4 regions of the Arthrobacter sp. 10N418 genome follow, and region 3 is predicted to be linked to each of the others. Evidence: riboswitches for the same ligand, from Rfam matches in the RefSeq annotation. Region 3 holds a riboswitch; each other region holds the start of a gene.
What was found. Region 3 has a riboswitch for thiamine pyrophosphate ahead of thiC (phosphomethylpyrimidine synthase ThiC). Riboswitches for the same ligand answer to the same signal wherever they lie in the genome.
Positions count from the first base shown of each region.

Region 1: linked by a shared signal. The riboswitch ahead of AC1DCZ_RS06010 (phosphomethylpyrimidine synthase ThiC) and the one ahead of thiC (phosphomethylpyrimidine synthase ThiC) in region 3 are both predicted to bind thiamine pyrophosphate.
Region 2: linked by a shared signal. The riboswitch ahead of AC1DCZ_RS12390 (ECF transporter S component) and the one ahead of thiC (phosphomethylpyrimidine synthase ThiC) in region 3 are both predicted to bind thiamine pyrophosphate.
Region 4: linked by a shared signal. The riboswitch ahead of AC1DCZ_RS10050 (bifunctional hydroxymethylpyrimidine kinase/phosphomethylpyrimidine kinase) and the one ahead of thiC (phosphomethylpyrimidine synthase ThiC) in region 3 are both predicted to bind thiamine pyrophosphate.

Region 1 is NZ_JBFTIK010000005.1:181,315-188,656, forward strand. It holds gene ffh (signal recognition particle protein) at 72-1,661, shown strand; gene AC1DCZ_RS06005 (alpha/beta hydrolase) at 1,722-2,456, shown strand; partial or broken gene AC1DCZ_RS06010 (phosphomethylpyrimidine synthase ThiC) at 2,467-3,815, opposite strand; TPP riboswitch at 3,883-3,990, opposite strand; gene AC1DCZ_RS06015 (VOC family protein) at 4,162-5,037, shown strand; gene AC1DCZ_RS06020 (hypothetical protein) at 5,566-6,003, shown strand; gene rpsP (30S ribosomal protein S16) at 6,222-6,644, shown strand; gene AC1DCZ_RS06030 (RNA-binding protein) at 6,646-6,888, shown strand; gene rimM (ribosome maturation factor RimM) at 7,061-7,342, shown strand, end outside.
Region 2 is NZ_JBFTIK010000013.1:156,009-163,350, reverse strand. It holds gene AC1DCZ_RS12415 (Na+/H+ antiporter subunit E) at 1-545, shown strand, start outside; gene AC1DCZ_RS12420 (Na+/H+ antiporter subunit D) at 1-3, shown strand, start outside; gene AC1DCZ_RS12410 (monovalent cation/H+ antiporter complex subunit F) at 545-820, shown strand; gene mnhG (monovalent cation/H(+) antiporter subunit G) at 810-1,223, shown strand; gene AC1DCZ_RS12400 (DUF4235 domain-containing protein) at 1,220-1,483, opposite strand; gene AC1DCZ_RS12395 (heme-degrading domain-containing protein) at 1,525-2,073, opposite strand; TPP riboswitch at 2,308-2,451, shown strand; gene AC1DCZ_RS12390 (ECF transporter S component) at 2,519-3,151, shown strand; gene AC1DCZ_RS12385 (ABC transporter ATP-binding protein) at 3,168-4,796, shown strand; gene AC1DCZ_RS12380 (energy-coupling factor transporter transmembrane component T family protein) at 4,793-5,596, shown strand; gene AC1DCZ_RS12375 (UDP-N-acetylglucosamine 1-carboxyvinyltransferase) at 5,768-7,291, shown strand.
Region 3 is NZ_JBFTIK010000009.1:2,638-9,979, forward strand. It holds gene thiC (phosphomethylpyrimidine synthase ThiC) at 456-2,186, opposite strand; TPP riboswitch at 2,184-2,291, opposite strand; gene AC1DCZ_RS09025 (hypothetical protein) at 3,237-3,512, shown strand; gene AC1DCZ_RS09030 (LysM peptidoglycan-binding domain-containing protein) at 3,928-5,124, opposite strand; gene AC1DCZ_RS09035 (RNA polymerase sigma factor) at 5,121-5,645, opposite strand; gene AC1DCZ_RS09040 (putative glycolipid-binding domain-containing protein) at 6,117-6,665, shown strand; gene AC1DCZ_RS09045 (tautomerase family protein) at 6,780-6,983, shown strand; gene AC1DCZ_RS09050 (DUF6572 domain-containing protein) at 7,124-7,342, shown strand, end outside.
Region 4 is NZ_JBFTIK010000010.1:65,166-72,507, reverse strand. It holds gene AC1DCZ_RS10050 (bifunctional hydroxymethylpyrimidine kinase/phosphomethylpyrimidine kinase) at 306-1,883, opposite strand; TPP riboswitch at 1,866-1,963, opposite strand; gene AC1DCZ_RS10045 (Rne/Rng family ribonuclease) at 2,066-5,263, opposite strand; gene AC1DCZ_RS10040 (vitamin K epoxide reductase family protein) at 5,737-6,408, shown strand; gene ndk (nucleoside-diphosphate kinase) at 6,503-6,922, opposite strand; gene AC1DCZ_RS10030 (DUF4233 domain-containing protein) at 6,961-7,342, opposite strand, start outside.

The sequences.
Region 1 (7,342 bases), on a different contig from region 3:
AACACAAGCCGCGACGCTGGCGTGCCGGACCGGCCGCCATCTGTAGATCCACTGAAAGAAGTGCACGGCGCGTGTTCAATTCACTCTCTGACCGGTTGACAGCAACCTTCAAGAACCTCCGTGGCAAAGGCCGCCTGACCGAGGCCGACGTTGACGGCACCGTTCGCGAAATCCGGCGTGCCCTCCTGGACGCCGATGTCGCAGTCCCTGTCGTCCGGGAATTCACCGGGCGCGTGCGCGAGCGCGCCCTCGGCGCCGAGGTCAACGCCGCGCTGAACCCGGGCCAGCAGATCGTGAAGATCGTCAACGAGGAACTCGTGGAGATCCTCGGCGGCGAAACCCGCAGGATCCGCCTGGCCAAGACCGGTCCCACCATCATCATGCTCGCGGGCCTCCAGGGTGCCGGCAAGACCACCCTCGCCGGCAAGCTCGCCAAGTACCTCAAGGCCCAGGGCCACAGCCCCATGCTGGTCGCTTCCGACCTGCAGCGCCCCAACGCCGTCAACCAGCTGCAGATCGTCGGCCAGCGCGCCGGCGTCCCGGTGTTCGCCCCGCACCCGGGCGCCACGTCCGCCGAGCTTGAGCACCCCGCCGGGGACCCGGTCGCCGTTTCCCGCGCCGGAGTCGAGGAAGCCCGCCGCACGCTGCACGACGTCGTGATCGTGGATACTGCCGGCCGTACCGGCGTCGACGCCGACATGATGGAGCAGGCCCGCCAGATCCGCCAGGCGATCGTCCCGAACGAAGTCCTCTTCGTCATCGACTCGATGATCGGCCAGGACGCCGTCAACACGGCGCTCGCCTTCGATGAAGGCGTCAACTTCACCGGCATCGTGCTCTCCAAGCTCGACGGCGACGCCCGTGGCGGTGCGGCGCTCTCAGTCGCCTCAGTGACCGGCAAGCCCGTCATGTTCGCGTCCACCGGCGAAGGCCTCGACGACTTCGAGCTCTTCCACCCGGACCGCATGGCCTCACGCATCCTTGATCTCGGCGACGTGCTCACCCTGATCGAGCAGGCCGAAAAATCCTGGGACAAGGACGAAGCCGCACGGATGGCGAAGAAGTTCGCCGACCAGGAAGACTTCACCCTGGACGACTTCCTGGCCCAGATGCAGCAGATCCGCAACATGGGCTCCATGAAGAAGATGCTCATGATGATGCCGGGCGCGCAGAACATCCGGCAGCAGCTTGAACAGTTCGACGAACGCGAGATTGACCGCGTCGAGGCCATTGTCCGGTCCATGACGCCGCACGAGCGCGTCGCGCCCAAAATCATCAACGGCTCCCGCCGCGCCCGCATCGCCCGCGGCTCCGGCGTGCACGTCTCCGAGGTCAACGGCCTCCTGGAGCGCTTCGCCCAGGCCCAGAAGATGATGAAGAAGATGGCTGCCGGCGGCGGGATGCCCGGAATGCCGGGGATGCCCGGCATGGGCGGCGGAGGGGCCCGCAAGGGCGCCAAGAACGCCCCCAAGAAGAAGGCCCGCTCCGGCAACCCGGCCAAGGCAGCGCAGGAACTCCGTGACGCCGAAGCCCGGCGTGCGGCAGGGCCGACCAACCCCGTGCCCACCGGCGCGTCCTTCGGGCAGCAAGGCGGGGACTTCGATCCCTCCCAGCTGAACCTGCCCAAGGGCTTCGATAAGTTCCTCGGCGGCAGCAAGTAACCGGCAGCCCGCAGCTATGTCGCAGGCCCCCTTGCGGGACCGGTGCCCTAGGGTTAGATCATGTTCAAGCAGCGCGTAGTCTTCGTCCACGGGGCGGGCAGCTTCGGGGCCTCCGCGTGGCCAAAGCAGCACGGGATGGCGCTGGGCTACGACGCCCTGTTCCTGCGCCGCCACGGCTTCGACGCCGTCGCTGAACCGCTCGAATCCGACTTCGCCGCCGACGCAGCCATCGTGCTGGGCGCGCTCGCCGACGACGGACGCGGCGCGGCCGGCGGCCACGTCGTGGCGCACTCCCAGGGCGCCATCTCCGCGATGATGGCCGCCGTCGAACGGCCAGACCTCGTCCAGTCCCTCACCCTGGTGGAACCGGGCTGCCTCTCCCTGACGGCGGAACTGCCGGCCACGGCCGCGCACCGGACCCTGATGCAGCCGCTGTTCGACGTCCGCCACCATCTGAGCGACGACGATTTCCACAGGGAATTTGTGCGCCGCGCGTTTTCGGCGGAGGCTCCCGGCGCCACCACCCCGGAGGCACGACGCGCCGCCCGGCGGCTGAGGCTGCAGGCCCCTGCCTGGGAGGCGCCCCTGCAGATCGTGCCAGGGGTCCCCACACTGGTGCTCACCGGCGGCTGGGAACCACTGTACGAGGAAATCGCAGGCTACCTGCGTGAAACCGGTGCCCTGCACCGCGTCGCCGCGGGAGGACACCGGCCCCAGGACTCAGCGGACGGGGACCGGGTCATCCGCTCGTTCATTGCAGAGGTCAGCCGGCGCCAACACGCACAAGCGTCCTAGCCGAGGATGCCTAGGATGCTGCGGGTCCGCCTACGGAAGGCTCCGGCAGGTAGACCTTGCCGCCCGAGGCAAGGAACCCGTCGCTCTTGGCCTGCGTTCCGGCCGCCAGCTGTGCCAGGGCGGCCTGGGAATCCGCTGAACCGTACTCATCCCGGATGTTCTGGCTGATCCGCATGGAACAGAATTTTGGCCCGCACATCGAACAGCAGTGCGCCGTCTTGGCCGGTTCGGGCGGCAACGTCTCGTCGTGGAAAGCCTCTGCGGTGACCGGACCCAGGGAAGGGCGAACTGGTCCCGCCAGCGGAACTCGAACCGTGCCTTGGACAGGGCGTCATCGCGTTCGTGGGCGCCCGGGTGGCCCTTGGCCAGGTCGGCCGCCATCGGCCGCGATCTTCTAGGTGATCACTCCCGTTTTGACATCGTCCTTGTTCGGCAGCCCGAGGTGCTCCTTGGGCGTGACATAGCAGAGCATCGCGGTGCCGTACCGGGCGATCTCCGTGGCGCCGATGGCCAAGGTGATGTGGTCATAGCCCGGTGCGATATCCGCGACCAGCGGCCCGAGCGTGTAGAACGGTGCGCCCTGGCAGAGCTCCTGCTGGCGCTCCACGTTTTCACGGACCAGATGGAACGGCACATGGCCCGGCCCCTCCGGGAACGCGACATCGTATTTGGCGAAGATCGATCAGGGCCCGTCAAAGTGCGTGTAGAGGAAGTTCTCCCGGTGGTGCGCCAGGCACCAGCCGGCCATGATCGAGCCTCCGCGCGAGGCGATGCCCGTGACCCGGTCGGCGGTCAGTGGCAGATAGCATTGATCTTCACCAGGAAGGCTTTGCCGATGATCATGGGCTCGGATTCGGCGTGGTTGATGTTGTTCGGGATGGTGGTCCGGCCGGCCGCCACCTCGCCGCGGACCAGTTCGACGCGGCAGTTTTCGCGTAAGGCGACGAACGGCATCTCCGGCGTGACCACACCTTGCCGTGCGTGGCGCATCTGGGTCACCGTCCGGCCGGCGACGGCGCGGGGCACCGGCCGGGCGCCCTTCCACTCGGCGGACGCGTCACCGCGGCGCACGGCCGACCTGCCGTCGTCGAGCAGGTTCCGTTCCCGCCCGCTGTACGGCTCGGTATCGGCCCTGGCCGCAATCCACGGTGCGCGGAGCGGTTCCAGCCCCAGGACCGGGTCGCTGCCCGGCCCGGCCGTGCGGTAGACCCGGAACGGGGCGTTGGCGGCGCCGCCCGGAGCGGCCGCCAGCGCAATCTCGGTCACCGGAACACGGATGCCGTGCTCCGGATCGGTGGCGAACGCCAGGGAACGCGACTTCAGCGACTGTGTGGGGGCCGCGGGCTGGTTTTGTGCGGGCTGGTCTTGGTTGGTCCGGTCTTGTCCGGCCCGGTTTTAGGCAGGGCTGTGCTGTGCAGATTGGGTGCTCACGAAAATACTCACTTCCTTCGCCGGCATTACCCGGACAGGTTCAACGGTCGCAGGCTGCGTCAGCCCGATCTCAGCCCCTGCAGGGGCGCCCGTGTGGTCGTAGAAGAAGCTACCTCAGGGGCCCCGAGGTCCACCCGAGTGTGGCGGGCCCCGGATCGTCGCGTGGATCCAGCCACGGCGGCGGGCCCATTTGGAATAAATTGAAGCTTCAAGTAATTTTAATGTATGCAAGGTCATCGAAGGTCGGTGGCCACTGAACCACCGGAGCGTTCAAATGACTGCCGAAGCCACCAGCCACGATCTTCTTCCCGCCGCACTCACCATGGGCACTGTGATGCTCAAAGTCGGCGACATGCGGCTCATGACGGATTACTACCAGCGTGCCCTGGGCCTTGACATCGTGGCCGAGCAGGACGGCGGGCTCTACCTCGGCCGCCGCCAGAAGCCGCTCGTCCACCTCGCCCCCGCCCCCGGCCTAAACATCCCCTCCCGCGGCGAGGCCGGCCTCTTCCACACCGCACTGCTCTTCGAGGACCAGCCTGCCCTGGCCGCCACGGTCGCGAGCGCGGCCCAGTACGAGCCGCAGTCCTTCACCGGGAGCGCCGACCACCTTGTCAGCGAGGCGTTCTATTTCAACGACCCCGAAGGCAACGGAATCGAGCTCTACTACGACCGTCCGCGGGCCGCGTGGTCCTGGGACGGCAAGAACGTCGTGATGGACAGCCTCGCCCTGCCGCCGCAGCGCTATCTGGAACAGTTCCTGACCGAAGAATCCGTGAGCGGCCAGCGCGAGGCCGATGCCGGCGTCGGGCACGTCCACCTGCAGGTGGGCGACGTCCAGTCGGCCCACGACTTCTACGTCGGGACCCTGGGGTTTGAGAAGACGGCGGGCTGGCACGGCCAGGCGCTGTTCGTCTCCGCCGGCGGCTACCACCACCACATGGCTATGAACGTCTGGAACAGCCGCGGCGCCGGGCCCCGTCGGGATACCCTCGGCCTGGGCGAAGTGCTGATTGAAGTGCCTTCGGGGGACGACGTCGGAGCCCTCGCCGACCGTCTCAAGGTTGCCGGTGTCCAGTCCCACCACACCGGCGCCGAGCTGCGGTTCGAGGATCCGTGGCGCAACCGCATCCGTGTCGCTGTCCGCTGAGCACCCGCTGAGTCCGGCGCGGTCGCCGGGCGCGTGAGCCGTCCGCGGACGCACCATGTTGCGGTCAGCCACAGCTGTCCGGGATTTATTCCCACCGGTTTGCCATGCCCCGGTCCGCCACGCAGCCCTCGTTGACGGACACCGTTGCACGCAGCCCGTCTGCCTGCCGGGCACCGTTGCACGAAGCCTGCCTGCCGGACTGGTGATTGGCGAGTGCGCCGCCGCCGCCAAAGGCCTGCCGCTGCCCGTGCTGCGGCGGTGCGTAAGCTCTCCGCTTTCGCCAGGCACTGGACATGCCCAACGTTCAAGGGCAGCGCCTCAGGGGCATGTCCAACGCAGGCGGCCGGGAACGGACATAGTGCCAGCATGTCCATTGGTCGCGGTCGGGGGAGGGTATGTCCGCAGGCGAGGCCGGATGGAAGAGTTTCGACCACGGTCCAGGGGAGGTCATGTCCGGTCCGGGCGCGGCCGGGCTCGAGCGGCTAGGCTGAAACAACAATCCAGCCGCGACTCATGAGGAGTGTTTCCTTGGGATTCACCGAAATCTTTGTTTCCACCCACAACGCAGCCCTCAAGCGCGCCGGGGCCCTGGACGGCGGCGCGCCTGCCGCCCCGGGCGCCGTACGGATCCCGGACATCAGTGACTTCGAAGTCGAACGGCTCGGGGACCTGGCCGGCACCGCCGTCCACGCCGCCGGCGCCGACTATGAGCTGGCCATGGTGGATGTGGCCAGCGACTCCCTGCTCGGCGTTCCGCATGCCATGGTCCGGGCCCTCGCCGAGTTGCTCAGCTACGAGACCGAAGACGAAGGCAACATCCTGGAAGACGTGGCGGCGAGCTGGGCTGCCGAGGAGGACATGCCCTTCGGTGCGGACCAGGCCACAGGCTACGTCCGGCAGCTTGCCGAACTCGCGGCCGGCATCGACCCGGCCACGAAGTCTGAGCTCTACGTCTGGACATCCTGACTGGGGCCGCGACGTGCCTTCCGGGGTGAAATCAGCCACTGCATGGGTGTCAAGTCGAAATCCCGGCGCTGATCTGGCACAATGAACAGGTACTTGATCTGCGTGGCCCCTCTCTCCGCGTCCGGATCTTGTCCTTTTAGAACCCCCTAGTATGGCCCGCCCCACGGGTGCAGAACGCCGGGCTCGACCCCGTTTCAGAAACAGGAGTGACCACAAAAGTGGCCGTAAAGATTCGCCTTAAGCGCTTCGGCAAGATGCGCGCACCGTACTACCGCATCGTCGTCATGGACGCACGCTCCAAGCGTGATGGCCGTGCCATCGAAGAGATCGGCAAGTACCACCCGACCGAAGAGCCCTCGTACATCGAGGTCGACACGGACCGTGCCCAGTACTGGCTCGGCGTCGGCGCACAGCCGTCCGAGCAGGTTGCCGCGATCCTCAAGATCACCGGAGACTGGCAGAAGTTCAAGGGTCTCCCCGGCCAGGAGGGCACCTTGAAGACCAAGGCTCCCAAGGCTGCCTTCGTTACCCCGGAAAAGGGTTCCGTGATCATTCCGGAAGCCATCACCAAGAAGGCCAAGAAGGACGAAGCAGCCGAGGCCCCCGCCGACGCAGCAGCAGAGACCACCGAGGCTGAGTAACTTGCTGGCCGAAGCGCTCGAACACCTCGTCCGCGGGATCGTTGACACTCCTGAGGATGTCAAGGTCAGTGCGAAGAACAACCGCCGCGGGGACACCCTTGAGGTGCGCGTTCACCAGGACGACCTCGGACGGGTGATCGGCCGACAGGGCCGCACCGCACGCGCATTGCGCACTGTGGTCGCTGCGCTGGCGGACGGCGAGCCGGTCAGGGTCGACGTCGTCGACACGGACCGCCGCCGGTAACGCTTTCAGCAACACTTGTCTTGAGCCCGGCCCCTTCACCAGATAATGGTGGAGGGGCCGGACTGTTTTCCGCGGCAGTGCGGACCGCGCTGCAAGAACCGCGCGGCAAGACCCACGCGGCAAGACCCAAGAAGTAAGAATCCAGCAGTACGACTCCGGAACAGAGGAACAGATGCAGCTCCAGGTGGCACGAATCGGCAAACCCCACGGCATCCGCGGCGAAGTGACCGTCCAGGTGCTGACGGACGCTCCCGGTGACCGTTTCGTGCCGGGCACGCAGTTCATTGTTGAGCCCGCATCGGCCGGCCCGCTGACTGTACTGAGCGCCCGCTGGAACAAGGACATCCTTCTGCTCGCCTTCGAGGAGATCGAGACGCGTAATGAGGCGGAAACCGTTCGGGGCGCCAAGCTGTTCGTCGAGACCGAAGAAATCGACGAGGACGAGGACGAGGGC
Region 2 (7,342 bases), on a different contig from region 3:
TGAGCCGGAAGCGGATCTCGCTGCGCCAGGAACTGCCGCTGCTGGTGTGGCTTGTGATCGTCTGGGGTGCCCTCTGGCAGAACTTCAGTCCGGGCAACCTGCTCTTCGGGGCACTCATCGCGGTGGTGGTGGCCAGGGTGTTCTACCTGCCGCCGGTGGAACTCGGCGGACGCTTCAACGCCCTCCGTGCGATCTTCTTCGCGTTTGTGTTCCTGGCGAAGGTCGTGGAGGCCAGCCTCCAGGTCCTGTTCCTTGCCGTCGTCCGCGGACCGCGGGTGATCAGCGCCGTCGTCGCCGTCCCGCTGCGGAGCCGTTCCGACCTCCTGGTGACGGCCACCGGGCATGTGATCTCGCTGATTCCCGGGTCGCTGGTGGTGGAGGTGGACAGGTCCACGTCCACGCTCTATATCCATGGGATCAATGTCCGTAATGCCGAGGACGGGGCCAGGCTCCGCAAGGAGGTCCGGGACACCGAGGCCTCCCTGATCCGCATCATGGGGACCAGGGACGAACTGTCCGCACTGAACCAGGAGGTGGGCGCGTGATGCAGCTAGTCCTGGCGGTGACCGCCGTCGTACTGTCCGTGGCCGCGGCCGGGGCCATCATCCGGATCGCGAGGGGCCCGTCGCTGCTGGACCGGGTGCTCGCGGTCGATGTGCTGTTGGCCATCTTCGGCGCCGCACTGTGCATTGACATGGCCGTCAACCGGAATTTGAACAACCTGATGCTGCTGGTGGCGATGTCCATCATCGGCTTCGTCGGCTCCGTCACGGTGGCCCGGTTCGTGGCGGACAGGAGGGAACCCACCCGTGATTCCTGACACGCTCCCCGCCGACGCCGTGATCGACGCCGTATCCGCCGTCTGCATGGTGGCCGGTGCGCTGATGTCCCTCGCTGCGGCCGTCGGGCTGCTGCGGTTCCCGGACCTCATGAGCCGGATGCACGCCGCGACGAAGCCCCAGGTGCTCGGCCTGTTCCTGCTGCTTCTGGCCGTGGGTCTGCAAATGCGCGTCTGGTGGGTCTGGCCCGTGCTGATGGTGGCCTGGCTCTTCCAGCTGCTCACCGTCCCTGTCGCCGCCCACATGGTGGGCCGGGCCGGCTACCGGACCAAGCACCTGCACCCGGAGCTGCTCAGCACGGACGAGCTCGAGGCCGTGGTCCAGAGGGCGGCCGCCCAGCGTCGGCTGGACGACGACGGCGGCGGGGCCGACGGCCGGGGTTAGACGATGTCCTGGGTCTTGGCGAAACGGGTGACCGCACGCTGCGTCCCGCGGTTGGCGAGAACCTGGATGATGGCGCTGACCGACGCGGAGATCAGGGCGAAGGTCAGTGCCGAGCGCAGCGTGGTGGGGACGTCGTCGTCATGGCCCTTGGGCGGCTTGTTGCCCGTGGTCTTTTCCCAGACGGTGTCGACGAGCTTGGTTCCGGCGAAGCCGGCCAGCAGGCTGATGCCGGTGCCCAGCAGCTTGATGACAATGTTCATTTTTGGGACTCCTTGCGGCAGGAAACAGGGCTTCCCCTAGCCTAGCGCCCAGCCCGGCCGAGTATCTCCGACAGTGCTTCGACCACCAGATCGTGGTCGGCTTTCTGGGGCAACCCGGAGACCGTGACGGTGCCGACCGCCCCCGTGCCCCTTAGGTAGATCGGAAAGGCGCCGCCGTGGGCGGCGAACATGGACTGGTCGAACCAGGCGTTGTCCTCGATCCGTCCGCCGGCTGCCCGGGCGCGGAGGCCCACGAGCAGCGACGGGACCTCGTACCGCACGGCAGTGCGTTTCTTGGCGTTGATCCACCGTTCGTTGTCCGGGGTGGCGCCGTCCAGTGCCGCGTGGAAGAGGACCTGCTCGCCTTTGCTGATATCGATGGCGATTGGCAGTGAGCGTGTCCTGCCCAGCTCAACGAGGAGGAGCCCGAGGTCCAGGGCGTCGTCCTTGCTGAAGGACGCGAACTGGAGCGCGTCGATCTCAGACAGGATGCGGCCGATCAGCGCCGCCAGGGACCCCGGCGGTTGCGGCTCGCTCGAGTCAGGGTCATAGTCAGCGGAGGACCCTGGTGTGGCTGGTGTAAGCGTCACAATAGTCCAGCTTTCCGGTTGGTTGCCCGTCTGCCCTCCGGCGGCAGCCCTTGTCCGCGCCACTGCCGACTCTATCAAGCCCGGTGCTCACGGACACCGGCGCCGACGTGTTCCCCGCCGACGTGTTCCCCGCCGCCGGGGGCCCGGGCCGGCCGCCGGCTCCGGATTGTGACTGCCGGCCGCGGATTCCCGGACGGCCGGGTGTAAACTGGACACCGCCCACAAGGGCGATTTTAGATACGACAGGGGAGCGCCGCCGTCGGTCATCACCGGGGAGACCCGGGGAAGCCAAAGGTGGGCGCTGAGAGTGCGGACAACCGCAGACCCTCGAACCTGATCCGGTTAGTACCGGCGCAAGGGAGTCGAGTTCTCAGAGTGCCCGGAGCGGCGGCGAAAGCCACAGCCGGCCGGGGCACTCTCCCCTCCTGTTCCTCAGGAGGACGACATGACTGATATTTTTGCAAACCAGACACTCAACCGGCGCGGCTACAACTGGCGTGTGGTCGACATCGTCGTGGCTGCGCTGATCGCCGTTGCCGGCGGCGTAATCTTCTGGGCTTGGGATCAGGGCGCCAACCTGGTCTCGGCACCTGTTAATGCGCTCTACCCGCCGCTGTCCGGGCTCTACGCAGGCGGCTGGATGATTCCGGCCATCCTGGGCATGCTCATTGTCCGCAAGCCGGGGGCGGCGTTGTTCTGCGAAACCGTCGCCGCTACGGGCGAGCTGATCATGGGCTCGCAGTACGGCACGACGGTGCTGATTTCCGGTGTCCTGCAGGGCCTCGGTGCGGAACTGGTGTTCGCCGCGTTCCTGTACAAGAGGTTCAACCTGCCGGTGTCCCTGCTGGCAGGGGCCGGCGCGGGCCTGTTCTGCGGCCTGAACGACTCCTTCCTGCCCTGGGGCTGGAACATCGCCTACGAGCCCGGGGACAAGCTCGCCTACATCATCTTCACGGCAGTCTCCGGCGCAGTAATCGCCGGAGCCCTGGCCTGGCTCGCCACCCGCGGCCTGGCCAGGACCGGGGTCCTGAGCTCCTTCGCGTCCCGCAAGGCCGCCGCAGAGCCCGTCTCCTCCTGACGTCCGCGCGCCGCACATGACACCTTCCAACACGGTCCGCCCGGCAGCGGTCACGGCCCGCGGCTGGGGCTGGCGGCACGCCGGCCGGCCCCGGCCCGCGGTCAACGGACTGGACCTGGACATCCGGCCCGGGGAACGGGTGCTGCTGCTGGGCCCTTCCGGCGCCGGCAAGTCCACGCTGCTCCACGCCCTGGCGGGCGTGCTCGGCGACAGTTCCGCCGGCGCCGCGGGCGGAGCCGGTTCGCCGGGCCTGCCCGCGGAGGCGGAGGATTCCGACGAGACAGGGAGCCTCCTGATCGACGGCGCTCCGCCACGCGCGCAGCGCGGCCGGGCCGGGCTCATGCAGCAGGACCCGGAAACCCAAGTGGTGCTCTCGCGCCTCGGCGACGACGTCGCCTTCGGGGCGGAGAACCTTTCCGTGCCACCGGAGAGAATCTGGCGGCGTGTGAAGGAAGCGCTCGACGACGTCGGGCTGGGCCGGCTGCCGCTGGACCACCCGACGTCGGCCCTCTCCGGCGGGCAGAAGCAGCGACTGGCGCTTGCCGGCATCCTGGCGATGCGTCCCGGTCTGCTCCTTCTCGACGAACCCACCGCCAATCTGGACCCTGCCGGCGTCCTGGAAGTCCGCGACGCCGTGGGCCGCAGCCTGGACAAGACCGGGGCCACCCTGGTTGTGGTGGAACACCGCGTGGCCGTGTGGAAAGACCTCGTGGACCGGATCGTGGTGCTGCAGCCGGGGTCGGCCACGGAATCCGCCGTGCTGATCGACGGGCCCCCCGACCAGGTGCTGGAGCAGGCGCGGGACATGCTCATTGCTGCGGGCGTCTGGGTGCCGGGGCATGTGCCAACGACGCGGGCCCGTTCAGCGGGGGGTACGGCGGGGACAGCCGGGACCCTCGGGACGTCCGGGGCAGCCGGGGTGGCGGCCGGAGCGCTGCTGCTGGCCGCGGAAGACCTGGCGGTGTCCCGTGAGCGGCCGCGCCGGGCGGGCTGGCGCGGGGGGTTCCGGACCATTCCGCCGCATCCCGTGCAGTCCGGCATCACAGCGCGGGTCCGTGCGGGGGCGGCCCTGACCATCACCGGACCCAACGGTTCGGGGAAGTCGACCTTTGCCCTTACCCTGGCCGGTCTCCTGCAGCCTGTCTCCGGGGCGGTCTCCGCAACGATGGAGCTCAGCGCAGGCGCCGGGATCGACCCGTACCGGTGGAAGGCCCAGCAGCTGATCGCCAGGATCGGGACCGTCTTCCAGGAACCCGAGCACCAGTTCGTCACAGGCCGCGTGCTTGACGAGCTGATGTTCGGGCCCAGGCACCTCGGCTATGGCGAGGAGCGTGTGGACGAGCTGCTGGAGCGGCTGCGGCTGACGGAGCTGGTGGACGCCAACCCCTACACGCTCTCCGGCGGTGAAAAGCGGCGGCTCTCGGTGGCCACCGTGCTCGCCGCCCACCCTCGGGTGCTGGTGCTCGACGAACCCACGTTCGGTCAGGATGCCAACACCTGGGCCGAGCTCGCCTCGTTCCTTTCCGAGCTCCTCGAGGCCGGAACGGCCGTCGTCTCCGTCACGCACGATCAGGAATTTACCGCCGTCCTCGGCGGCGCCGAACTCAGCCTCAACGCACCGGGGCTGGAGGTGGCGGCGCCATGAGGGAAGTCCTGAGCCTGCGCGGCAACCGTTCCCTGCTGACCCGGGCCAATCCGCTGGCCAAGTTCGCCGCCGTCGTCATGATCACCCTGGTGCTGGCATTGTCGATCGACTGGGTCTCGGCGTCCGTGGCGCTTGCCTTCGAACTGATGCTTGTCCCCCTGGCCGGGCTGACCGTTCCCCTCCTCTCGCAGCGGGGCTGGCCGCTGACGCTCGCCGCGGCGCTGGGCGGCTGGAGCACCGCTATCCTCGCGCCGGACACCGGACCCATATTGTTCGATGCCGGCATCTGGTCCATCAGCGCCGGATCCCTGCAGCTGGGCCTCGGCTTCATGCTCCGCGGACTCGCCATCGCGCTGCCCGCGGTGCTGCTGATGAGCTGCACCGATCCCACGGACCTGGCGGACGCCCTGGCGCAGAACGCTAAGCTTCCGCACCGCTTCGTCCTGGGCACCCTGGCGGCCATGCGCCTCGTGGGGCTCATGGCCGAGGAATGGCAGACCATCGGCATGGCCCGGCGTGCCCGCGGTGTGGGCTCGCGCGGCAACCCGTATCAACGGCTCCGTGCGACTTTGGGGCAGAGTTTCGGGCTGATGGTGCAGGCCATCCGGCGCGCTTCCCGGCTCGCCGTCACCATGGAAGCCCGGGGCTTCGGCGGCGCTGCACGGACCTGGGCGAGGGCCTCGACGTTCAGCAGACTCGACATCTGGGTTCTGCTGGGCGGTCTGGGCATCGCCGCGGCCGCCGCGGCGGCCGCGCTCGGGGCCGGTACCTGGAACCTCGTCTTCCTCACCCGGCAATAACAGATTCCGACGCCGGAACGGCGCAGCGCCCGCTTCCCGCACCGAAGGCGGCCCTGCGGGCCGCCGCGGGCGCCGCCCCGGTTATCGCACAGCGCGGGTAACGGTGTGAGATTAACGCCATTCCGGGCGTGATTGCCGGGGCGGATAACTCATCCGTGATATTTTTCTGGAATGACTCAACAGACTGCTGAATACGTAGGCGTCCTTCTCCGCGATGCCCGCGGGGAGAAGGGCTGGACGCAGGGACAGCTGGCCGCCGAACTGGGCACCAGCCAGAGCGCGATCGCCCGGATGGAGCAGGGCAAGCAGAACCTGAGCCTGAAGATGATCCAGCGGCTGGAGACCATCGTCGGCCGGACGATCGTCAAAGTGGGCCGGCCGCAGATGACCCACCTCCGGGTTGAGGGCGGCCGCACCCTCTCCGGCGCCGTGGATGTCAACAGCAGCAAGAACGCCGGCGTGGCCCTGCTCTGCGCCAGCCTCATCAACCGCGGCACCACCACCCTTCGCCGCCTGGCCAGGATCGAAGAGGTCAACCGGATCGTCGAGGTCCTGACCAGCATCGGCGTCGAATGCACCTGGCTCAACGCGAACGATCTCCAGATCCGCCGGCCCGCGGTCCTGGACCTCGCGTCCATGGACGTCGAGGCCGCCCGCCGGACCCGCAGCGTCATCATGCTGCTGGGCCCCCTGCTGGACGAATCCGGCGAATACCGGCTGCCCTACGCTGGCGGCTGCGACCTCGGCACCCGCACGGTGCAGCCGCACATGCAGGCGCTGCGCCAGTTCGGCCTCAGCGTCGAGGCGAAGTCCGGGTTCTACGCCGTGCAGGCGCCGCCGTCGGACGGCGACGACCGATCCTTCGTGCTGAGCGAACGCGGTGACACCGTCACCGAAAACGCCATCATGGCAGCCGCGCACCGCCGGGGCACCACGATCATCCGCAACGCCAGCCCCAACTACATGGTGCAGGACCTGTGCTTCTACCTGCAGATGCTCGGCGTGGCGATCGAGGGCGTCGGCACCACGACACTGAAGATCACCGGCCGCCCGTCCGTGGACGTGGATATCGAATACTTCCCGTCCGAGGACCCGATCGAGGCGATGAGCCTCATCACCGCCGGCATCGTGACGAACTCGGAAGTCACCATCCGCCGCGTCCCGATCGAGTTCATGGAAATCGAGCTCGCCACGCTGGAACAGATGGGCCAGCGGCTTGAAATCTCCGGCGAGTACGTGGCCCGCAACGGCCGGACCCGGCTGGTCGACGTCACCACCAAACCCTCGGAGCTGCGCGCGCCGGAAGACAAGATCCACCCCATGCCGTTCCCCGGCCTGAACATCGACAACCTGCCGTTCTTCGCCGTCATTGCTGCCAACGCCCAGGGACAGACCATGATCCACGATTGGGTCTACGAGAACCGGGCGATCTACCTGACCGAACTGAACAAGCTGGGCGCCCAGGTGCAGCTGCTTGACCCCCACCGGATCTACGTCAACGGGCCCACCAAGTGGCGTGCGGCCGAGGTGGGCTGCCCGCCTGCCCTCCGTCCGGCCGCCTGCCTGCTGCTGGCCATGCTTGCCGCCCGCGGAGTCTCGGAACTGCGCAACATCTATGTCATTGAACGCGGCTACGAGGACCTGGCCGAGCGGCTCAACACCATCGGCGCGAAGATCGAGTACTTCCAGGACTGATTCCCCGGCCCGTCCCGGGCTGAGCCGCGCGGTCACCCCGCCCGTCCGGGG
Region 3 (7,342 bases):
TCGTGGGGGCTAATTTCATGTTGCTTCTCTCGGGGAAGTCGTGCAGTCGCGCGCGTCCCGTGTCATTGTCGCGACCTTGGTTGGCTGCGGTAAATCCAGCGTGGTTCGCCGGTGCGGACGTTGCCCCGGAGTGCGTTTGGATTGACACTTTTGGCAGCATCCGCGGCTCAAGGACACCAACTGCACTGACGGGTACAACTCGAAGTGCCACAGCCAGACGGGGCTACCGGCTCGACGGCCGTGCGGCCCCTGGGCAGGACGTTTGCTCGCGCCGTCTACTCATGACCAGAGCACGAGTGAGGCAATCGATCCGGCCCGGCCACCGTGAGGCGCTTTACGTGGCAAGGTTCCCACTGCCCTGCTGTTTCTTGCCAATGTGGAGGCCTCAGCCAGGGTGTGTTCGTGGCGGGGGGCGGTGCCCGGGCCTGCGGCGGTGGCTGCAGGCCCGGGCGCTCTTAGGGGTTGAGGCGGACGGGTTCGGGGAGGTAGACCTTGCCGCCGGATTCACGGAATTCGGCGGACTTAGTGTTCATCCCGGCGATGGCTTCCTGTTCGGACATGCCCCCGAACTGGTCGCGGATATCCTGGGAGAGCCGCATGGAGCAGAACTTGGGTCCGCACATCGAGCAGAAGTGCGCGGTCTTGGCCGGTTCGGCCGGCAACGTCTCGTCGTGGAATGCTTCGGCAGTTTCCGGGTCCAGGGAAAGTGCGAACTGGTCACGCCAGCGGAACTCAAAGCGTGCCTTGGAAAGGGCATCGTCGCGTTCGTGGGCGCCCGGGTGGCCCTTGGCCAGGTCCGCGGCGTGCGCGGCGATCTTGTACGTGATGACACCGGTTTTGACGTCGTCCTTGTTCGGCAGCCCGAGGTGTTCCTTGGGCGTGACATAGCAGAGCATCGCGGTGCCGTACCGGGCGATCTCGGTGGCGCCGATGGCAGAGGTGATGTGGTCATAGCCAGGCGCAATGTCGGTCACCAGCGGACCGAGGGTATAGAAGGGCGCTCCGTCGCACAGTTCCTGCTGGCGTTCGACGTTTTCCCGGACGAGGTGGAAGGGGATGTGCCCGGGGCCTTCGACCATGACCTGCACGTCGTACTTCCATGCCCGCTTGGTGAGTTCGGCGAGGGTATCCAGCTCGGCGAACTGGGCGGCGTCGTTGGCGTCCGCGGTAGCGCCGGGCCGCAGGCCGTCGCCGAGGGAAAAGGCGACGTCGTACTTGGCGAATATTTCGCACAGTTCGTCGAAGTGGGTGTACAGGAAGTTCTCCTGGTGATGGGCCAGGCACCAGCCGGCCATGATGGACCCTCCGCGGGAGACGATGCCGGTGACCCGGTTGGCCGTCAGGGGCACGTAGCGCAGCAGCACGCCGGCGTGGACGGTCATGTAGTCCACGCCCTGCTCGCACTGCTCGATCACGGTGTCCCGGTAGATCTCCCAGGTCAGGTCATTGGCCTCGCCGTTGACCTTCTCGAGCGCCTGGTAGATCGGGACCGTGCCGATCGGGACGGGGGAGTTGCGGATGATCCATTCACGGGTGGTGTGGATGTCGTCCCCGGTGGAGAGGTCCATGACAGTGTCGGCGCCCCACCGGGCCGCCCACTGGAGCTTGTCCACTTCCTCGGCAATGGAGCTTGTCACGGCCGAGTTGCCGATGTTCGCGTTGATTTTCACCAGGAACGCCTTGCCGATGATCATCGGTTCGGACTCGGGGTGATTGATGTTGTTGGGGATGATGGCCCGCCCGGCGGCGACTTCGCTGCGGACCAGTTCAACGTCGCAGTTTTCCCGCACTGCCACGAACCGCATCTCGGGGGTGATGATGCCCTGGCGGGCGTAGTGCATCTGGGTGACGGTCTTACCGTCGAGGGCGCGGCGGGGCACCGGCTGCGCCCCCTTCCATTCAGCGGACGCGGCACCCCGCCGGACGGCGGACTTACCGTCATCGAGCAGGTTCCGTTCCCGGCCGCCGTAAGGCTCGGTGTCGCCCCGGGATTCTATCCATGCGGACCGGAACGGCTCCAGGCCGATCACCGGGTCGCTGCCGGGCCCGGCGGTGCGATAGACCGTAAAATCCGGGTTCTTGGCGCCGTTGGGGGAATCTTCCAGCGCGATGGTAGTGACCGGGACCGCGATTCCGTTTTCCGGGTCGCGGACATAAGCGAGCGAATGCGAATTCATGGAGCTCATCAGTGTTTTCCTACTTCCTTCGCCGGCATGACCCGGACAGGTTCAACGGTCGCAGACTGCTTCAGCCCGATCTCAGCCCCTGCAGGGGCACCCGTGTGGATGTGATTGAGCTTACAGATGCCGTGCCCGGGTGGAAAATCCGTCGGACCGTTACCGGCCGTGCGTCGTCGGGCGACCCGCCGCCCAGAGGCGGCACGCCCAGGCTGACGCTGCCCCCCCAACCTCGGCTCAGTCTCACCTTTTCGGCGAATGACACCCCTGACGGCCCGGTCGATATCTAGTGGTCGGGACTGCGGAACATCCAGTCGATGGCTGGGGTTGGTAATTTCAGGGGCGGCTGGTCGGGATGGCCCGGCACATCGAGGAACCCCGTCCATGGGGGACTGGAAGGGGTTCCCGCTTTGATGGCCTTACGTGGTCTCACGCATTGATGGAGGTTTTTTTGGCCGCTTGTCCATCAAGGCGCCTTCCCAGCGGTCATAGCTGTACAGCGGTATGGGTTCCGTGAGACGAAATCGCGTGAGTACCCCGTGTCCCCCTCATGTACGAATCCCGCCGCGAACGCGGCCAGGCGACATAAGACGCCGGTAGATAAGCAACCATGAACCGCCTGCGGCCACTGCGCTGCGGGCCGAGCCGGACGGGAATCCCACGGAAATGAAGCGTCTGACCGCCTGCGAGAATGAGCCACGAGGGCGCTGACGTCCAGGGCGCCCCTGCATCGCATCTCCACCGCCCGAGCACATCAAGAAAGGGCCTCGCTGTGCTCGGGCAGCACAAGCATTCTTCTTTCTTTTTTGCTGCTGTCCGTTGGATCCTACGTGCCCGCTCCACCGGCTCAACCGTCCTTCGGACGGCCGCGCACCGGACGCCTTGGGTCGGCGCTGCGCTTATTTCCTCCCACAACCCACCCGCCGCTCGCCCTTCGGGTTGCCCCGGTTCCGTCGGGCACAGCTACGCGATGCTCCGCCAGCAGGCAAAACATGGTGGGGAGAGGGAATCCGGTACTCCGGGCAACCGCCCCGCCGCAGCGAAACGGAGCCTCACCTCATGAACGCAGGAATCATGTCCCGCACGGTCACCGCTGACACCGCGGAACCGGTCACCGCCCCGGTCCTGCCCGCGGACGACCGGGCAGGGGACGGGTACGACTGGATGGACACTCTCGACGGCACCGGCTGGTCCGTGCTGCCGAACTGGGGCAGCGAAGGCTGGGATGCCGGATCCTGGCCCTACATCATCTTCGCCGTTGCCCGCACCCGGGACGGGAGCGGGGAGCTGTTCGGCTACGGAACCTGTGTCGAGGGCGACACCGCGACGTACTGATTCCGGTCCCAGGAGGCGTGCTTTGAAACAATCACGGCCGAGGTGTTCTTCCACTGGGCGTCCGGCCAGTCGGACGGTCCGGAGAACCTCTCCGCCACGGCCGCCGGCCTCCCGGAGCAGGACCGCAGGCCCTACCCGGCTGGACCGACTAGAAGCTCCTGAGGTGTCCCGGCCGCGAACCGGCCGGGACACCTCAGCGGCTCGCCAAAATCCGTTGACAACATCATTGAGATTCCTTCGTCCCGGACCCGGAAGCCGGTCCTTACAATTTCCGAATCAACACCGCCGCGTTTCCGCGGCCGGCCAATTGCCGTACGACCCGCTGGCGTGTATTTGGCGGCGTTATATGGCGCGGTCAGGTGCCGGTGAGCAGGGTTTCGCGGGCTGCTCAGACGACGTCCCTGGTGATACTGCTCTACTTGTTGAGAGGTTGGTTCAGGGCGACGCTGATGGTCTGGCCCGGGGCGAGTTCCCCGGCGGGTAGGTCGGTGAAGGCGTACCAGACGCGGTCGGTGCCGGTGAGCGGGCGGTTCGCCCATTCCAGGTCTGTCACGCTGAAGCGGAACGAGATCTGGCGCTCGGTGTCCCCGGGGGCCGTGGTGTAGGTCAGGGGGATCCCGTCGGCGTCGGCGGTAAAGGTGCCCCGGGCACCGTCAATCGTGAGCTCGCCGGGCATGAGCCTGACCCTGGTCCCCGCGGGGATGGGCCGGTCCGTGGTGAGGGACGGGTTGTACTGCAGCAGCTGGTCCGTGGTGGACCGGAATTTGTAGCCGAGGCTGTCGAAGGAGTCGCCGTCGACGGTGGTATAGAAGATGGCTTGCCCGTATGAATTGTTCACGGCTGCTCCCGCGCCCGCCCGGCTGTCGACCGGGTTCTTCTGCAGCCGGATGTGATTCCCGGCACGGACAAAGTAGGTGTTGCCCTTCTCGTACACGTACGGGACCTTGTTCGCTTCCGCCAACTGCTCGCCGGTGAGCCCGAACCGGTACCTGATCCCGTCGAGGGTGTCATTGGGTTCAATCACGTAGCTGAGGGGGATGCCGCTGGCGTCGACGACGGCCGCACCCTTCGCCCCGGTGATCGGACCCGGGGCGGGGATCAGTCGCAGCTTCGTATTGGGTGCCAGCGCGCTCCCGGGCTGAAGCCCGTTGAACTCAGCGAGTTTCTCCTCGGAGATGCCGAAGGATGCAGCCACTCCCGCAGACGTGTCACCGGAGACCGTGGTGTAGTAATCCACGTTCCCAAACGAATCGGTAACAGTGGGCCCCGCCAGGGAAGACTTCCCGGGGCCGGCCGGTGTCGCCGTCGGGATGACCCCAGCGACGGTCGGCGCCGCCGCCATGTTGACCGGGCTCGTTACCAAACCCGTGGCGACGAGTACGCAGGCCGCGACCGCCGCTGCCGCAAGCCCGGCAGCGGCGAAACGCCCCCAATGGCGTTTAGCCGGCGCGCGATGGAAGTCGTGGACGGATCCGCCGACGGCGAGCTGGGTGACCTCGGAATTGACGAACGACAGAGACCGCTGGCGGCTGCGGATAAGTTCCTCCTCGGTGATCGTGAGCGCAGGATCGGCGGCTGAAAGGAGGTCCGCCGCGGAGTAGTCCTGGCTCATTCTGTTGCTCCTTCTGACACCGTCTGCTGCTGAAGTATTCGGCCTAGTTCCTTGCGCGCCCGGTGCAGGCGCATTCGCACGGCAGCCGCCGATGTGTTGAGCAGATGGGACACTTCGACGGCGGTAAGTCCGTCCCAGTACGTCAGCAGTAACACCTCCCGCTCCTTTGAGGCCAGGCGGTCGATGCCATCACGGACGGCGGATCCCCCGGCGGATGGTCCATGGACGCGCTCGAAGCGCAAAGCTCCGATGAGTCCGGCCGACCGGGATAGAGACCTGTCATGATTTCGGAGCACGTTCCTGGCCACGCCGAAAAGGACGATGACCGAGAGGTCATCGGCGTGTCCGGACTTCTCCCAGACAATCCTGAAAACCTCAGCGCACAGATCCTGCGCGGTGGCGGCGCCCTCCGTCCTGCGCCGAAAATAGCGGTAGATACGGTCGTGGGCCGCCGTGTGAGCGGCCAGGAACCGTTTCTCCCTCTCCAGATCCACCCGTTCCCCCGTCGTTTGCAAGCTCATGCCCTGTTAATGTCCGGCAGCCAACAAACTGTAACGAGAATCCTAAAAAACTCTGGGAACGGCGAAAACTGATTTGGCGGATCGGAAACGCTCCAGGTCCGGCGGACGAGCGGGTCGCGGCGACCTGGCGACCCGACGCGCTGTGGAGGATCCTTCACCGGGCACTGTGGCCGGCGCGGTGAGTGCTGCGAGCCGCATTAGGCCTGCCCTGATCCTCTACGCGTCGACCCATGAGGGCCGAAACCTTGGGCGAGGCGGGGGCGGGCATGGCCGGCGAACCTGAGAGCTTGCCGCTGACGAAGGCACTGAGCCTTCTTTCTGCGGTCACCCAGCGCCTTCTGCTAAGGAGTCAACAAGCCGGGGGCAGTCCCCTTGTGGCCGGCGTCGTAGGCCGGTTCGCTGCGTCTGGTTTATGACTGGCGCGCAGGCGGGAAGCGTGACTACAGTCAACTCGCGCGACATCATAGATTCATGATCGTGCTGAGCTGGGATGGTCTTGAATCGGACAGCACGGAGACGTGCTCTGTGAGCGAATCCGAGGAGGGCATCCAAGTCGAGAGCACCGTTCACGGAGCCTTCGGAGAATGTCTTTACACCCTGATAGCTGACGATCACTGGCAGTTCCGTTCGCTAACTCTCGTGCTTGGTTCTCGATCGCTGCGGATCGAGTTTGACGGCACGGTGTGGACGGTGGACGGCCGCGAGCGGCAAGACCTCGAGATGGCCCGCGAAGTGGATATTGCTATCTCACCGCTGAGCAACACGCTGCCTATCCGGCGGCTCGAATTGGCCATCGGTGAGAGTGCCGACATCACGACCGCATATGTCGCGGTGCCCGACCTCACGGTAGTAACCGACCCCCAGCGCTACACCCGTCTAGCAGACCATGAGTACCGCTATGAGTCGCGGGACTCCGACTTCGAGCGGGCAGTCACGGTCGATGAACATGGGCTGGTGGTCACCTATCCGGGCTTCTTTGCTCGAGTGCCCGATAGGGAAACCCTGAACGGGACGACTTAACGGGCGGGTCCATTGTGGCCAGGACGTCCAGCGACAGGCGATTTGCTAACTTCGAGACGCACCAGGTCGGCCGGAGTCCACCCGTCCCTCTGCGAAAGATGCCACAATCTGTGCATGCCGCTCATCCAGGTTCTCAATGCATCCCCTTCCTCCACTGAAAAGAAGCGTCAGCTGCTGGCCGCGCTCACGGCCACTTACGCCGAGGTCATGGAAATCCGTCCCGACACGATCCGGGTGATCTTGCACGAGCTCCCCCGCGAGAACTGGTCCGTCGCCGGCATCACCCTTGCGGAGTCAGGACAGACCGAATCCCTCTGATCGGAAGGCCGCCCAATACCCGCTGGAAATCCGCTGCCCCGTCAATTTTGGACCACCGCAGTAAAACGTTCGAGGATCCTTCGCCGGACCATGATTGTGCGTCAACACCATTCCCACCGTCACTCGATAGGAGCGCTGACTTGGCCGGAGTCCAGGAGCCGAACGTGATTGATCTCGTGACACACGATCCCTCACATGACGGGTACAAGCTCATCATGATCGAAGTGCGTCCATGGTCAGACGCCCCACCTCAGCTCGTGCAGCTGAGGGAGAAGATCAACAACTACGCCATGTTCGTCCTCGATGGGGGTTTGCTGCGCGCGTACCCGGAGACGGCCGAACATCCTCTGAGCATCCAA
Region 4 (7,342 bases), on a different contig from region 3:
TGGGGCCAATGTGTTCGGACCGGCTCACGCTGTGCCTCTACGCCGGTGGATTCCCCGGGGGAATCCATGAGCTATCCCGTGGACAACGCCATCCGAAAATCGAATGAACTGTCCTCAAGGTCATAACCCAAGTATTGGCGTAAGCACCGAAGGTCTAGACTACGCTAATTTTGCCTTCGGCCGCAAACGAGGCTGGTTCCGGCGGGCTCTGCGTGATGGACGCCACTCTCTTTGGACAGAGCGATCCTGCAGCGACTTCCCGAACCGTGCCCGACTATCGTACAGGCTGCACGGGCCAGGTCGGTTCAGGCGTGCAGGCGCGGCGCGTCGAAAAATGCGACCTCGTAGCGCGAGGACTGGCGGAAGGCCAGGGCCATGGCCTCCCTCTCGGACGCCGAGGCGTGCCTGGCTGCCGCGTCGGTATACGCGATGGCCTGCCGGGTCGCGGCGGCAAATCCTTCGTCGGCGTAGGTGCGGAGCCACACGGCATAGGGATGGCTTCCCGGGGAACCCGCGGCGAGGAACTGTCCGTGCAGGGCCTCCCCCACCTCGGCGTAGAGCCAGAAGCACGGAAGGGCCGCCGCCACCAGCACCGCGTAGCTGCCGGATGCCGAGGCGGCCAGCAGGTGGTCGACATAGGACTTCGTGACCGGACCCAGGGTGGCTTCGGCGGAGCGGGTGCTGAGCCAGGTCCGGTGCAGCTCCGATTCCACCTCGAGGCATTGCTGCGCCGAGCCGGCCCAGAACAGTTGCTCGGCGTCCGAGGGCGCGAGCGCGGCGGCACGGGCCAGGACCCGTGAGTAGCCGTTGAGGTAGATGGCGTCCTGCGCAAGGTAGTAGGCAAACTCGTTCTCGGGCAGCGTGCCGTCGGCCAGGCCCCGGATGAAGTCGAGGGCATGGATTGCCTCCAGATCGCCGGCCGCCTGGTTCCGGAGCGCCTCTACGAACTCGCCCTCCGCCGGGGCGCGGTCCGGGATGCGGCCGTGCCCCTCCGTGAGGTGCTGAAGATGATGGAAGTGGTGGACGGGGCCGTTACCGGAGCCGACGTCCAGTCCGTTTGCAGCCCGCAACGCACCCTGCAGCCACGGTTTGACCTCCCGCAGCGCTGCCTCCCAGTCCCCCACCCGGGCCTGCACCGTGGCCATGGCCGAGGACAGGGAGCACCCTGTGCCGTGGCTGTTGCGTGTGGCGACGCGCTCCCCCGGCACCACGACGGTCTCCTGTCCCAGCAGTCCTCCGGTGTTGACGAGCGCGTCCGGGCAACCGCCGCCGCTCCCGCCCTCCCGGTCTTTCAGGTGGCCGCCCTTGACGAGGACAGTGGTGCCGACCAGCGCGGCCAGGCGTTTGCCCTGCTCCAGGGCCTCGTCCCAGTCCCCGGCGACGGGTTCATGTAAAAGGATCGCCAGTTCGGCGAGGTTGGGCGTGATCAGGTCGGCGAGCGGCAGTAAGGCGTGGAGCGCGGCTTCAGCGGATTCCTGCAGGAGGCGGTCCCCGCTGGTCGCCACCATCACGGGATCCAGGACCACGACGGCGGGCCTGACCTTTTCGAGCCAGCTGCGGACGGCGTCAATCACCGCGGCGTCGCCCAGCATGCCGATCTTCACGGCGTCGATGCCGATGTCGTCGCTGATCGCGTTCAGCTGCCGGGTAAGGAACGCTGCCGGCGGAACGTGGACCGCCGTGACTCCGCGCGTGTTCTGCGCGGTCAGCGCCGTGATCGCCGCCATGCCGTAGCCCCCGTTCGCGGCGATGCTCTTCAGGTCCGCCTGGATCCCCGCGCCGCCGGACGGGTCGGAACCGGCGATGGCCAGGACGCGGGGAGGCCGGGTTTGCGCGGACCGGCGTGGCGGGTACGGAAGAAATGATGAGGACAAGAGAGACATCCCTTCGCCGGTGCTAGCCGGACAGGTTCAACGGGTCTGGATCTCAGCCGGCCCAATGCGCGGCACCCCGTGTCAGTGCTCCAGCCTAGCCTCATCCGTTAAATAACCGCGGGTGCGGCCCGGTTCCGGCGTATTGCTACGCCGGTCCGGGCCGCACCCGCGGTCCTGCCGGGCCGGGCCGGCTAGAGCTCCGAGGCCGGTACGCCGACGCCGAGGATGATCGGCTCGCTGGCTGCCGGCTTGGCTGCCGGCTTGCCCGCGGCAGGCGCCTTGGCTTCATGAACCGAAACGGCTGCGGCCGATGCCGTTGCCTCGCGGTGCTGGACGGACGTCTCGTTGGCTGCGCCCTGGGCGCGGCTGGCGCTCCGGTTGCGGCGTCCGCGGCGGCCGCCGGACGTGGTGCCGGTCGCGACAGCAGGCTCGGGAACAGCAGGCTCGGAAACCGTGGACTCCGGAACAGTCGCCACGGCCGCAGGGGCCGCGGCTTGGCCCCTCGCCGGACGGCGCTGCGCTTCGGCCCCTGTGCTTTCCCCGGCTTCGCCGAGGTGGGCGAACGCCTCGGTCAGGAGGTCGAGCGTCAGGGAAGGCACCTGCGACTCCTCGGCGTGTTCGACGAAGGGCAGGGCAACCTGCTCGCCGCCGAAGGTCAGGACGGCGCCTGGGCGTCCGGCTGCTTCCTCCGTGGCGGCAAGCTTCGTGACTGCGTCGACGGCGGCCTGGCGGGCCCCCGCTTCGCTGGCAGCGGCTGCCTCCCCGTCGTGCAGGTGGGCGGCGTGTGCTGCCGCGGCGATGTTCGCCAGGGCTGCACGGGTCGCCTCGGCTTTGGCGTGCCGCTCCGCCTCGGTGGGTTCGGCGTGCACTGCTGCCGGCGCGGACGGGGTTGCTTCCGGGGTGCCCTGGCCGCCCTTGCCGCGGCGGCGGCTCTTGCGCTCGGTCCGCGCTGCGGGCTGGGCCTCGGCACGGGGAACGTAGTGTTCGGCGGCGACGGTATTGGCGCGGCGGTGCTCGACGGGCTCGTCGTGGGTGACAATTCCGCGGCCTGCGCAGGCTTCGCACTGTTCGCCGAAGACCTCGAGCAGCCCCGTGCCCATCCGCTTGCGGGTCATCTGAACGAGCCCCAACGAGGTCACCTCGGCCACCTGGTGCTTGGTGCGGTCCCGGCCCAGGCACTCCACCATGCGGCGCAGCACGAGGTCGCGGTTCGATTCCAGCACCATGTCGATGAAGTCGATCACGATGATGCCGCCGATGTCGCGCAGCCGCAGCTGCCGGACGACTTCCTCCGCCGCCTCCAGGTTGTTCTTGGTGACGGTTTCTTCAAGGTTGCCGCCGCTGCCGGTGAACTTTCCGGTGTTGACGTCCACCACGGTCATGGCCTCGGTGCGGTCGATCACGAGGGAACCGCCCGAGGGCAGGAAGACCTTGCGGTCAAGGGCCTTGTGGATCTGCTCGTCGATGCGCCAGGCAGCGAAGATGTCCGTGTCCTTTGTCCACTTCTCGAGCCGGCCCACGAGGTCCGGTGCCACGTAGGTGACGTAGGCCTCGATGGTGTCCCAGGCCTCCTCGCCGGAGACGATCAGCTTGGAGAAGTCCTCGTTGAAGACGTCGCGGACCACCTTGATGGTCAGGTCGGGTTCGCCGTAGAGCAGCTCCGGGGCAAGCATCTTGGTCGAGGTGGCTTGGCTCTCGATGCCCTCCCACTGGGCGCGGAGGCGGTTGATGTCGTGCGTCAGTTCTTCTTCGGAGGCACCTTCGGCCGCGGTGCGGACGATGACGCCGGCGTCTTCTGGCAGGCGGTCCTTGAGGATCCGCTTGAGGCGGTTGCGTTCGACGTCGGGCAGCTTGCGCGAGATGCCCGTCATGGAACCGCCGGGCACGTAGACGAGGTAGCGGCCGGGCAGCGAGATCTGGCTCGTAAGCCGGGCGCCCTTGTGGCCGACCGGGTCCTTGGTGACCTGGACGAGGACTGAGTCGCCGGACTTCAGCGCGTTTTCGATCCGGCGCTGCTTGCCTTCGAGGTTGACGGACTCCCAGTTCACTTCGCCCGCGTACAGCACGGCGTTGCGGCCGCGTCCGATGTCGACGAAGGCCGCTTCCATGGAAGGCAGGACGTTCTGGACCTTGCCCAGGTAGACGTTGCCGATCAGGGAATCCTGCTGGGTCTTGGAGACGAAGTGCTCGGCCAGGACCCCGTCTTCGAGGACGCCGATCTGGATTCTGTCGTCGCGCTGGCGCACGATCATCTGGCGGTCCACGGATTCGCGGCGGGCCAGGAACTCGGCCTCGGTGATGACAGTGCGGCGGCGGCCGGTGTCGCGTGATTCCCTGCGGCGCTGCTTCTTGGCCTCGAGCCGGGTGGATCCCTTGACGGACGTGACGCGGTTGTTGACCGGCGCCTCCGACATCGCGCGGGGCGCACGGACGCGGGTCACGGTGTTGGGCGGATCGTCGTCTCCCCCGCCGGTGAGCTCGAGGTCCTGGTCACCGCGGCGGCGGCGCCGACGGCGGCGCGAGGTCACGCCGTCTTCCAGCATTCCCTCCGGTTCTTCTTCGGCTTCCTCCGCGGAGCCTTCTTCATCGGTTTCGGACTCAGTGCCGGTGCGGCTGGTGCGGCCGCGGCGCCCGCGGCTGCGGCGGCGACGGCGGGACCCGGCGTCCTCGCCTTCCTCGCCCTCTTCCTCATCGGCGTCCTCCGTCTCCGCGGCGTGAGCCGGAACTGGAACCGGGCGAACAACGGTGCTGAGGTCGGGGGCCTGGAAAATCATCGAGGTGACCATGCCGGGCTCGAGGAACAGCGAGGAGGCGGCGGACGGCGCTTCGGCGGGCTTCCCGCCCGCCTCTTCCGCGGGAGTGTCGCGCGTTTCGACGGCTGCTTCGGCGGGAGTTTCGCGCGTTTCGACGGGCGCTTCGGCTGCCTCCGCGGCCGGGGCCCCGGCTGCGGGCACTTCGGCGGCCGGGGCGGCTGCCTTGGCGCGGCTGGCCCGGCGTCGGACGGGCTTGACGGCGGGAGCGTCACCAGCGCCCGTCCCGGCCGCAGCCGCCTCGGCGGCGGGTGCAGTTCCGGCCTCTTCGGCGAACGCGGGCAGCGGTTCGGCGGTTTCGGCGGTCTTGCGGGCCCGGGTGCGGCGGACAGGCGCCTTCTTGGCCTCGGGGGCGGATTCGGCGCCCGGGTTGTCCACGGGGGCTTCAGCCGCGGCGGCGGCTTCAGCAGCAAGCGTTGCTTCCTCGGCGGCGACGACCGGGTCAACGGGGGCTGTCTTGGCGACAACCTTGCGGCGTGTCCGGACGGCCCTCTTGGGCGCTACCGGAGCAGCTGCTTCTGGTGCCTGATCGGGGACGATCGGTTCGTCGTTAACCGTTACAACCTGGTCATTTTCCATATGTGGCGACACTCCTGCCCCCGATGTACCGCCACATCCGGCACCCGTTGGGGCAATTATTTGTCAACACCCGCAGGCATTGACAGAAGTCAATTGGATACCCTCAGGTTCGCACCGGCAGTGGGGTGCGGCAGCCCTGGAGGGCCGGCGAGATTGTTTGTGGAACCCGTTGACGTTCACGCCACAACCAGGTGCCGTCCAATGGCATTGCGGGACAGCCCGGATCAGAGGATCCGCAGCTCCCTGCTCATCATTGGCGGTCTTGAAACAAAATCGCCGGACCGGAATCCGGATGTGGATCGGGTTCCAGCCACGATCATTGTCTCACAGGAGCCGTCGAATCAGGCGGAAGCAGGGCGGGGACAGTTCACGGATCGCCGGGACGGAGGCGGCCGGACGCCGTTCCACGGTGGCGTCCAGCCTGCGGCGATACAATCGGGGCCAGAAGCACCGAGCCAAAGGACCTATATTCCATGCCCAGCATTTCCAGCACCGCCGGCGGTGCAACCATGCACGAGCCGCAGTCCGGTCCGGCCCCGGCGGACCGGAGCCTTCCGACGATGACCCGCGACCGCCCGTTCGCATGGCTGCTGCTGATCACCGGCGTGATCGGCTGGCTTGCCTCCGGGGCGCTGGTGCTCGAGAAGCTGGAAGTGCTGAAGGATCCAAAGCACGTCACGGTTTGCGACGTGAACCCCTGGATTTCGTGCGGGCAGGTCATGCAGACGCCGCAGAGTTCCGCGTTCGGTTTCCCCAACATGTTTATCGGCATCGTGGCCTTCGCGGTCATCATCACCACTGCCATGGGGATCCTCGCGGGCGCAAAGTTTGCCCGGGGGTACTGGCTCGGGCTTCAGGCCGGCGTGACGCTGGGCTTCATCTTTGTGGTGTGGCTCTGGTCCCAGGCCCTGTACGCCATCCACATCCTGTGCCCGTTCTGCATGATCGTCTGGGCCGCCATGATCCCCCTGTTCGTCTGGGTGACCATCCGCAACGTCTCCCACGGAGTGATTCCCCTGCCCGCAGGACCGACGAGGATCCTCGGCGACTCCGGCTGGATCATCGCGGCTCTGCTGTACGTCGCCGTGATCGCCACCATCTTCTTCGCCTTCATCCAGGTCTTCATCGGAACGTCCGGCTACTAGGAGCGCAAACCCCACCGGGTGACAGAAAAGGCCAATGTTCATCGCGAACATTGGCCTTTTCTAGCGCCTCGGTGCCTTAGCGCCTCGGTGCGGGTCAGTCCTGGAACCAGATCTTGATCTCACGCTGGGCGGACTCCACCGAGTCCGAGCCGTGGACCAGGTTCTGCTGCACGGCCAGGCCCCAGTCGCGGCCGAAGTCACCGCGGATGGTGCCCGGCGCCGCCGTCGTCGGATCCGTGGTGCCGGCAAGGGAGCGGAAGCCCTCGATCACGCGGTGCCCCTCGAAGATAGCCGCGACAACCGGGCCGCTCAGCATGAACTCGACCAACGGCTCGTAGAACGGCTTGCCGACGTGCTCCTCGTAGTGCTGCTCCAGCAGTTCACGGCTCGCGTGGACCTTCTTGAGCTCCGCCAGGGTGTAGCCCTTGGCTTCGATGCGGCCGAGGATGGCGCCGGTCAGGTTGCGGGCGACGCCGTCGGGCTTGATCAGGACGAGGGTGCGCTCAATGCTCACAGCTGCTCCAATGTGTCGGGGTGGGGTTCGGGACAAGTCTACGGGTTCGGCGCGCCGGTTTCAGGCTGGCTGCCGGCGGGGTGCGCGGCGTCCCAGGCGGCCTGCTCGCGTTCGCGTTGGGCCGCTTCGCGGTCGATCCGGATACCCGTCCGGATGCCGTACCACCAGGAAAGCGCAAAGAGGGCGCCCACGACGTACATGGTCGGCTCCACGATGCCGGAGAGAATCAGCACGAGCTGCAGGATCCAGCCCAGGCCCACCCCCCACGGCTTGGAGACGACAGCGCACGTGAACACGAGCACGAGAGCCAGCCCGATCCCCACGGCGAAGATCAGCACCGGCGGGACCTCACTGCGGCGAAGGCCGAACACGGCCAGGGTGCCGAAGAGGACCACGAACGCTTCCAGCAGCAGGACCGTG